Linked DNA regions of Leucothrix mucor DSM 2157. The protein of the gene in region 2 interacts with the protein of the main gene of each other region in a pairwise test. Links are inferred from orthologs where the notes say so. Each region holds a gene or a part of one and is shown on either strand. Other genes may lie near its edges.

Region 1 (3,000 bases), 690 kb from region 2 along the record:
AGCGGCGAATTCCCGGAATGGAATCGCTGTCAGTTGCAGGCTGCACGCCAACAATTTGCACATCTGAATTTTGTTCTTTCAGAAAACGCGAGGTACCCATAATAGTTCCGGTGGTCCCCATTGCGCTAACAAAGTGCGTGATTTCGCCATCAGTATCTCGCCAAATTTCGGGGCCAGTCGATTGATAATGAGCTAAAGGATTATCTTGGTTGGCAAACTGATTTAGCACCAAGCCTTCGCCATTTTCCTGCATTTTCAATGCCAGATCACGCGCACCTTCAATTCCTTCGGCAGCGCTCACGGAGATAATCTCAGCGCCATAGGCCTTCATTGACGCACGACGCTCTTCGCTCATGCTTTCAGACATGATCAGCTTCATGCGATAGCCGCGAATCGCAGCAACCATGGCCAATGCAATGCCGGTATTGCCACTGGTGGCCTCAATCAAACTATCACCCGGCTTGATCGCTCCACGTGCTTCAGCCTGCTTGATCATGCTTAATGCCGCACGGTCTTTAACCGAACCACCAGGATTATTACCCTCAAGCTTAGCCAGAATCGTGTTAGTGGTATTTCCCGGTAATCGCTGAAAACGCACTAAAGGCGTATTGCCAACCAATGTTTCAAGGCTTTTATAATTCATTGTTATCCCTCCAAAACCACGTTCGCGACAGCATAATCCTGCTCATCGGACAGTGAAATAAATAGATTTTTTACGCCCAACTGCTCGGCCTTTTCCAAAGTCGTTCCGTGTAAACGTAAATGTGGCCGGCCATTTTCATCCAGATGAGTTTCGATTTCATTGAAATTCACCCCTTTGGCGATACCTGTTCCCAAGGCTTTAGATAAGGCCTCTTTGGCCGCATAGCGCTTGGCGAAATAAGCAAGTGGCTGACTGTGTTGTTGGTAGACTGCCATTTCATTGGTATGCAGAACGCGCGTAGCAAAACGCCCTTCATGGCGCTCCAAAACTCGCTTCACTCGTGATACCTGCACGATATCCACTCCGATTCCAACTATCATTCACCGCTCACCGGTTTTTATACAAGGTGCCGATTATCGCTTGTTTTTAAACGGATTGCCAAAGCCTGTCGCTTGAATTGGGATATTGTATTCAGGCAGAACGCCTTAGAAGTGAAATGTCGCTGAGACTTATCGAAGTTGTAGCAATTTTCGGCTATTAAATGGCTTACCGACAATACGTAACCAGAGACGATCTAAGAAACGTCGCAAGCTTTGCTGTTGCCCTAAACTCAGAGCCTCATCAGTACGCAGCGCCACTAAGAGCTCACCTTGAATAGGCACGCCTGACACTGCTTGGGAAGACTCAACGGAAGGCAATAAACCCGACCCCAGACTGTAGTGATAACTGTGCTCAGCAACTATTTCATGACCATGAACATCGTCATGCCATAAATTGACAGGATGGCCCAATGCTTCTAGTAATGACAATTCAAACTGCATCACTGCTGACATTGGCGCTTCTGCCTGAGTCAAGCCATGCACCGTGTGCTGATAATGTGTGAATAGCTGATCCAGATTGCTATGCGGCTGAATCAACTTAAGAATTAACTCATTCAAGTACAAGCCGTACAACAAGTGACCGCCTGGCACCCGATGCCGGAATCGCTCATCAGTCTGCGTCAGACGGCTCATCTCACCACGGCCTTGCCAGTCCATTTGTAGCAACCTGAATGCCTGCAAATGACCACGCTGTACTTTGCCACGCAGCTTGGCTGGCCGACTCATACACGCAAAACGGCCCGCATCCTGAGTAAAAACGTCAACAATGACGCTAGTATCAGAATACGGGCGCGTGCGTAACACATAGCCCAACGAGCTCTGCATCAGCGGTTAGACATTATGCCAAGCTCTTGCAATAAGTGTGGGTTGTTTTGCCAATCTTCTTCCAGCTTAACCCATTGCTTAATAATGACTTTCTTATCAAGAAACTCTTCGATGGAGTGACGCGAGCCAGTACCAATTCGCTTTAAGGTCTCACCTTTCTTACCGATGATAATACCTTTCTGACTCTCACGAGCAACCCAAATGGTGGCATCAATTTCGACAAACTTCTCGGTCTCTTCAAAGCGCTCAATATTCACCGCAGTGAAATATGGCAATTCCTGGTGTAGGTTAACAACCAATTGCTCACGAATCAGTTCAGCACAAATAGAGCGCACTGATTGGTCAGTAATGCTGTCTTCATCATGAATCCATTCGTCTTCTGGCATCACATCAACTAATGCTTTAGTCAGTTGATCGATATTAATTTTGCTGGTCGCAGAACCGGGAATGATTTCTTTAAAGGCGTACTTCGCCGCTACTTTTTCCAAATACGGGAATAAGCGCTCTTTTGGTGTCACCCGATCAACTTTATTGACCAGCAAGAAAACCGGCACATTCAAATGCTTAAGACGCTTTAATGCCAACTCATCTTCATCAGTCCACTTCAGTGCTTCAACTACCATCACTGCTGCGTCAATTGACTCCAGCGAGGCAACCGCTTCACTGTTCAGCGTCATGTTGAGCAAGTTTTTAGACTGCTGGTGAATACCGGGTGTATCAGTAAAGATTAGCTGATAATAATCTTCCGTTAAAATACCGCGAATATTTGTTCGGGTAGTTTGAGGCTTATTGGCAATCGCCGATATTTTATAGCCTACTAACAGATTCAAAAGAGTAGATTTACCGACATTTGGACGACCGACAATCGCAACATAACCGCAGCGCTTATTCATTTAGATGTTACCTGTTTATAAGCCGATGCAGCGGATAGCTGCTCTGCTTTGCGGCGGCTAGTAGCGACGCCTTCTGTTTTAATCTTCAGACTTTCAATTTTGCATTCAGTCGTAAAAGTTTGACGATGCGCATCACCTGTGGTGGAAATCAGAGAGTACTCTGGCAAATCCAGTCCGCGAGATTGCAAGAACTCCTGCAAGCGACTCTTAGGATCTTTTAGCTCATCTTCTTCAGGGAGATTCTTTAGGCGACTCCGGA
Region 2 (2,903 bases):
AAGGCAATGCACTAGAGCAAGATACTATTTCTCAAATAAAGCCCGGCATGCCAAGAGCAGAAGTGATCAGTATTTTAGGCTCACCGCTGATGCAGGATGATTTCACGACGAATCGCTGGGATTATCTGTACTACTCAATTGAGCGCGACCAACGCAGCCAACAAAAAAATCTGTCTATCTATTTCAGTGATGGGATTGTGAGCAAGGTCAGTCAGGAATAAAATCAGCATTTAGTACCTTCGGATCACCGCTCTGCCAGGGATGGCGGATCACTAGCTATGTACCCTGTTAAGGGTATGAGCTAAGCAGAATTGAAAAAGGACAGACTCGTGCGTAAAAATCCACTGTTATACAGCGACCACGCTGAACCCCAAGAAATCTTCGAAGCGACCCCTCTTCCCGAGGAGCCACGCTCTTTTTTCTTCTACATCATTATTCTTGCCAACTCTCTATTGGTGCTCTTTGTATTGGGAGTGATTTGGTTTCTCTTTTTGAAGTCTCCGGACTTGGAGCTTAAGTCACTAACCGACCGTTTCTTAGGAGGCTCTGAGCAACCCACTATGATCATCGAGTCACCGAGTAACTCCGGCACTGAGACCAATGCTGCATCATCAAAGCAAGCTCAAGACGAAATTCAGCAAGCCAGATTAAAGCAGATGCGAGAGCAAGAGGAGCTAGCAGCAGAGCGTAACCGGCTTGAGCAGCTGCGACTGGAGCTTGAAGCCGAAAAACAACGAGCGGATTCACTGCAAGGTGCATTACCCGTCATAAGTAACAAAGCCGAAGAGGCCGTTGAAACCTCAACAATTACTATCACATCTGAGACAAAAGTAGAAAGTGCACCGGAACCCGAACCAACCATCGTTCCAAATGCTGCCAGAGAAATTCCACCAGTGCCAATTGATACTAATGATATGAAGTCTCAGATGGACATAATTATAGAACAACTCAATCAGGGGAATCCGGCAAAACAACAATAGGCACGGATACATTCCTCCCAAGCAGGAATCCATTCGTAGCAAACTAGCCCATTGAGTTCTGGATGGTGTTAACATATCGGGTTGACGTTTTAATCGAGTAAATACTCGAACTCTGAAGCGAAGACAGTATAATGTTCCGCTGAAAAACGAATAACGATACTCCAATACAAGGAATTAATAATGGCCAAAGGCATTAATAAAGTCATCCTGGTAGGCAATCTGGGTACTGACCCAGAAGTCAAATACATGCCAAGTGGTGGTGCAGTCACTAACTTCAGTCTGGCCACGACCGATAGCTGGAAAGATAAAACCTCTGGCGAGCGTGTCGACAAGACAGAATGGCATCGGGTAGTGTTCTTCAATCGTCTGGCTGAGATTGCGGGTGAATACCTGAAAAAGGGTTCACAAGTTTATATCGAAGGAAGCTTGAGAACTCGCAAATGGCAAGATCAAGGTGGACAAGATCGTTACACCACTGAGATTGTTGGCTCTGAGATGCAAATGCTGGGTAGCCGCAGTGGCGGCAATAGTGAATTTGATCAGTCTCAATCACGCCCTGCGCCACAGAAAAGCCGCCCTCAGCAGTCTGCGCCTCAAAACCAGTCACGCCAAGCGCCACCGCCAGCACAAAACTTTGATGATTTTGATGATGATATCCCGTTCTAAACAGCACTTGGGATACACCTGAAAGAATTAGTAGCCGTGTATACGCACCTGCAGAGCCTTTATATATAGGGGCTCTGCGTTGTCGTTGAATCATTCATGAATCGCAACACATTTAGGATTTTACGCTATGTCCCACAAATCCAATCCTGTTATTGCTAAAAAAGGGCCTTACGTTGTTGAGCTTGAAGCCGGCAAAACCTATTACTGGTGTTCTTGTGGTCGATCCGAGAAGCAACCATTTTGTGATGGCTCTCACGCTAATACTGATTTCACACCATTAAAGTTCACGGCCGAAGAAAGCAAGAAGTACGGGCTCTGTGGTTGTAAATATACAAAGCATGCACCTTTCTGCGACCGCGAGCACAGCAAGTTAGACTAAATTGCGAAAAATTGATGGCTTGTCTTTGTTTTCACGATAAAACAATGCCACATTACCAATACGCTGGACCAGCATGGCTTTATGCTGCTCCGCCAATGATTGAATCAGCTCATCGCGCTGCTCCCGATCACCGAGATTAATCTTTAGCTTAATTAGCTGATGATAATCCAGTGCGATTTCAATTTCGTTGTTAATACTCTCTTTCATACCGTGTTGCCCAACGGTAACGACCGGGCTTAAAGTATGACCGAAAGACTTGAGTTGTTTGATCTGTTTAGTATTCATTTCCATCCCTGAATTGTATGACGTTATGGCTAGAAGCAAAAGCAGTACTCGCTGGTTAAAAGAGCATTTTGATGATGAATTTGTAAAACTCTCCCAAAAAGAGGGATATCGCTCGCGTGCGGTCTACAAACTCAAAGAAATTCAGGAGAAGGATCGCCTGATACGCCCCGGCATGAAGGTGGTTGACCTTGGAGCAGCTCCAGGCGGTTGGAGCCAATATGCAGCCCAAATCATCGGGACTAATGGCCGAGTTGTCGCCAGCGATATCCTACCCATTGACCCGCTACCTTTTGTCGAGTTTATACAGGGTGATTTTACCGAACAGAGTATTCTCGATGAAATTCTGCTTTTGATGGGAAATGATAAAGCCGATGTTGTAATTTCAGATATGGCCCCCAACTTAAGTGGGAATGATGCAATTGATCAACCCGGCTCGGTTTACTTATGTGAGCTGGCTTTGGATATGGCAAGGCAGATTTTGGCACCAAATGGTTCCATGGTCGTTAAGCTGTTTCAGGGTGAAGGCTCTGATCAATACATACAGGATGTAAAACGTAGCTTCAAACAAGTGAAAATACGCAAACCCAAGGCAT
Region 3 (2,978 bases), 770 kb from region 2 along the record:
TAAGCGGTGGAACCACATTCCAACTCAATAGCTCAAAGCTTAATAAAGCTGGGCGCGATAGCCTTGCCCGTTTGGCAGGCACATTAAAAGCACCCGATACAACCGTGACGCGCATCCTCATTGAAGGGCATACCGATAGCAGCGGAAACGCCGCTTACAACCAGTCCTTATCACTTAAACGTGCCAATGCGGTTGCTGATTATCTGGCACAACAAGGCATCGTACGATCATCCATGGAAACGATTGGCCGAGGTGAAAGCCAGCCAATTGCGGACAACAAAACCAAAGCAGGTCGTGCGCAAAACCGTCGGGTTGAAATCACCGCCAGTGGAACCAGACAGAGTACCCGCTAAACGGTAAATGTTGGAATGCCCAATACATCCAGAGTAGTCCGAGTCGCTATTCCCCGACCGCTCTATCAAGCTTTTGATTATCAATGTGATATTGATCCACTACCCGGCCCTGGCTACCGGGTACGGGTTCCTTTGGGCAACCGTTTTAGCATGGTTGGCATCGTGCTGGAATCTGCCATCGACAGTGAGTTTGATAAGCTAAAGCCAATTGAGGCAGTCCTGGATGAGGAACCATTATTTGATAAGGAACTGCTGGAGCTGTTGCAATGGGCCAGCCTCTATTATCACCACCCGATTGGTGAAGTTCTGTTTACCGCCCTACCAAAACGCTTGCGTGAAGGTCGGGAGCTAGTTCAAAACTATCGTTGGGTGCTGAATGATACCGACACGGAAGCTGCGTTAAAACAACTCAAACGTGCCGCCAGACAGCGCGAGCTATTCGAAAAGCTACAACAACATAGTTTGACCGAAGCACAACTAAGCAGCCAATTGGGCAACAAGTGGAATAAGCCCATGCAACAGCTGTCGGAATATGGCTTTGCACAGCGTGAGCTGATCAATCCAGATGAGCAGCAGCGCCCTGCGATTGAACACCCAAATCAACACCTGATTCACTTAACGGATGAGCAAGAGCAGAGTCTGACGCAACTGGCTGAATGGCAGACCGAGTCACAAGTCAGTCCTGTTTTGCTACACGGCATTACCGGCAGCGGCAAAACAGAAATCTATTTGCGAGCGATTAAATCGGTACTGGAAACCGGCGCTCAGGCTTTGTTGATGATTCCGGAAATCGGCCTAACCCCTCAGCTGTTTCAGCGGTTTTGTGACTTCTTTCCGAATCAAACAGTGGTCGCCCTACACTCTGGATTGAATGACACCCAACGTGCTCAAAGCTGGCAAAGTGCCTATACCGGCGAAGCGGATGTGGTAGTCGGCACCCGATCCTCTGTATTTTGCGGCTTTAAAAAGCTTGGTATTATCATTATTGATGAGGAACACGACGCTTCATTTAAACAGCAAGAAGGCTTTCGGTATCACGCCAGAGATTTAGCTGTGAAACGTGCCCGCCAATTAAATATTCCCATTTTACTGGGAAGCGCCACTCCAGCGCTGGAAACCCTGCTCAATACCGAGCGCCAGCGTTATCACTATTTACAGCTACTCCAGCGACCAGGCACTCGGCAACGCCCTGCAAGTATTGTGCTGGATATTCGGGCGACAACGCTGGAAGCCGGAGTTGCGCCACGCTTGATGAAAGAAGTTGCTGCCGAGATTAAAGATGGCAATCAGGTGATGTTATTTCTGAATCGGCGGGGGTTTGCGCCGGTACTAATGTGTAACAACTGTGGCTGGCATGCGGTGTGCCCTGCTTGTGATACCGAAATGACTTACCACGCTGCGCGCCATATTGTGCTTTGTCATCATTGCGGTCTTCAGCAACGCGTGGGCTCCGACTGCCCTTCTTGCCATCACCCTCAGCTCAATACTCAGGGACATGGAACAGAACGCGTAGAGCATCTGTTATGTTCTCATTTTCCAGATATACCCGTGGTTAGGGTTGATCGTGATACGACTAGCCGCAAGGGTGAAATGGCGCGCAAGCTAGATATCGTCCGATCTGGTGAACCTGTAATCCTGATCGGTACACAAATGCTAACAAAGGGGCATGATTTTCCAAACCTGACTTTGGTCGGTATTTTGGATATAGATCAAGCACTTTTTAGCACAGACTATCGTGCACAGGAACATTTGGCACAACAGATTGTCCAAGTGAGTGGACGAGCTGGTAGAGGGGATAAACCGGGTCGGGTCTTTTTACAGACCAGTCAGCCTCAACATCCGATGTTGAATCAGCTGATTACTCAGGGCTATCGCGCTGTTGCGCAGCAGATTTTGTATGAGCGCAAGGCGTGGCACTACCCTCCGTATGGTTTTCAAGCGTTAGTCCGGGCAAATGCACCGGAGTTCGAAGTGGGGCTACACTTTCTGCAAACGCTCAGGGATGATATTGAAAGCTTACCTGATATTCAGTCTGAAGGGGTGATGTTACTCGGACCGATGCCATCTCCCATGGAAAAACGTGCTAACCGTTATCGCTATCAATTGTTGATTAGTGCGCAGCGCCGATCATCGCTACATTGCTTTCTGGATCAATTAATTAGCGTATTACGGCAGCAGAAAAAAACGAAAGACCTTCGCTATACAGTTGATGTTGATCCTACAAACTTTATGTAAGTTCATGTTTAATCGGTATTAATTTAATTAAATAGCTTGCCTGTTGCCATTCGTGGTGGCACTATGCTAGAGAACTATAGACAATTCGGATATTGAATACTGTCATGCAAAAAGACTTTAAAAACGCAAAGCCTGTTGATTCAGGTTATAAAATGGGCATGGTTTGGATGCTTGCAGGTGTCTTCATGGGCTTGCTTGTGGGCTTAAGCATGTACTTCTACGCCAACCGCAATGCTCCCCTATTCGCTAGCGCGAGTACGGCGATCGCCGACAAAGATCCGTCGGAGCTGAGCCGCGAAGAAAGAATTTTATTGGCCAACGCTCAGAATACTGATGCGTTAGTTGGCAAAGAAACTGCGGAAGGTGTCGTCCCCCTACCGGCTTCTTTGC

What was found.
Region 1: the proteins of ssb (region 2) and recO interact in binary tests that used the Escherichia coli proteins (3 or more experiments, as listed by UniProt). The link is inferred for Leucothrix mucor DSM 2157 from one-to-one orthologs.
Region 3: the proteins of ssb (region 2) and LEUMU_RS0117650 interact in binary tests that used the Escherichia coli proteins (3 or more experiments, as listed by UniProt). The link is inferred for Leucothrix mucor DSM 2157 from one-to-one orthologs.

Annotation. Positions count from the first base shown.
Region 1 is NZ_ATTE01000001.1:2,406,616-2,409,615, forward strand. It holds recO (DNA repair protein RecO), read right to left. Parts: upstream 1,849-3,000; coding sequence 1,153-1,848; downstream 1-1,152. Other genes in the region: cysM (cysteine synthase CysM), read right to left, coding at 1-643; acpS (holo-ACP synthase), read right to left, coding at 646-1,023; era (GTPase Era), read right to left, coding at 1,848-2,741; rnc (ribonuclease III), read right to left, coding at 2,738-3,000. UniProt on the Escherichia coli protein: Involved in DNA repair and RecF pathway recombination.
Region 2 is NZ_ATTE01000001.1:3,100,236-3,103,138, forward strand. It holds ssb (single-stranded DNA-binding protein), read left to right. Parts: upstream 1-1,160; coding sequence 1,161-1,646; downstream 1,647-2,903. Other genes in the region: LEUMU_RS26120 (outer membrane protein assembly factor BamE), read left to right, coding at 1-221; LEUMU_RS0114020 (hypothetical protein), read left to right, coding at 330-980; LEUMU_RS0114030 (CDGSH iron-sulfur domain-containing protein), read left to right, coding at 1,774-2,025; LEUMU_RS0114035 (YhbY family RNA-binding protein), read right to left, coding at 2,017-2,310; rlmE (23S rRNA (uridine(2552)-2'-O)-methyltransferase RlmE), read left to right, coding at 2,336-2,903. UniProt on the Escherichia coli protein: Plays an important role in DNA replication, recombination and repair. Binds to ssDNA and to an array of partner proteins to recruit them to their sites of action during DNA metabolism. Acts as a sliding platform that migrates on DNA via reptation.
Region 3 is NZ_ATTE01000001.1:3,873,383-3,876,360, forward strand. It holds LEUMU_RS0117650 (primosomal protein N'), read left to right. Parts: upstream 1-368; coding sequence 369-2,588; downstream 2,589-2,978. Other genes in the region: LEUMU_RS28225 (OmpA family protein), read left to right, coding at 1-353; LEUMU_RS28230 (SPOR domain-containing protein), read left to right, coding at 2,693-2,978.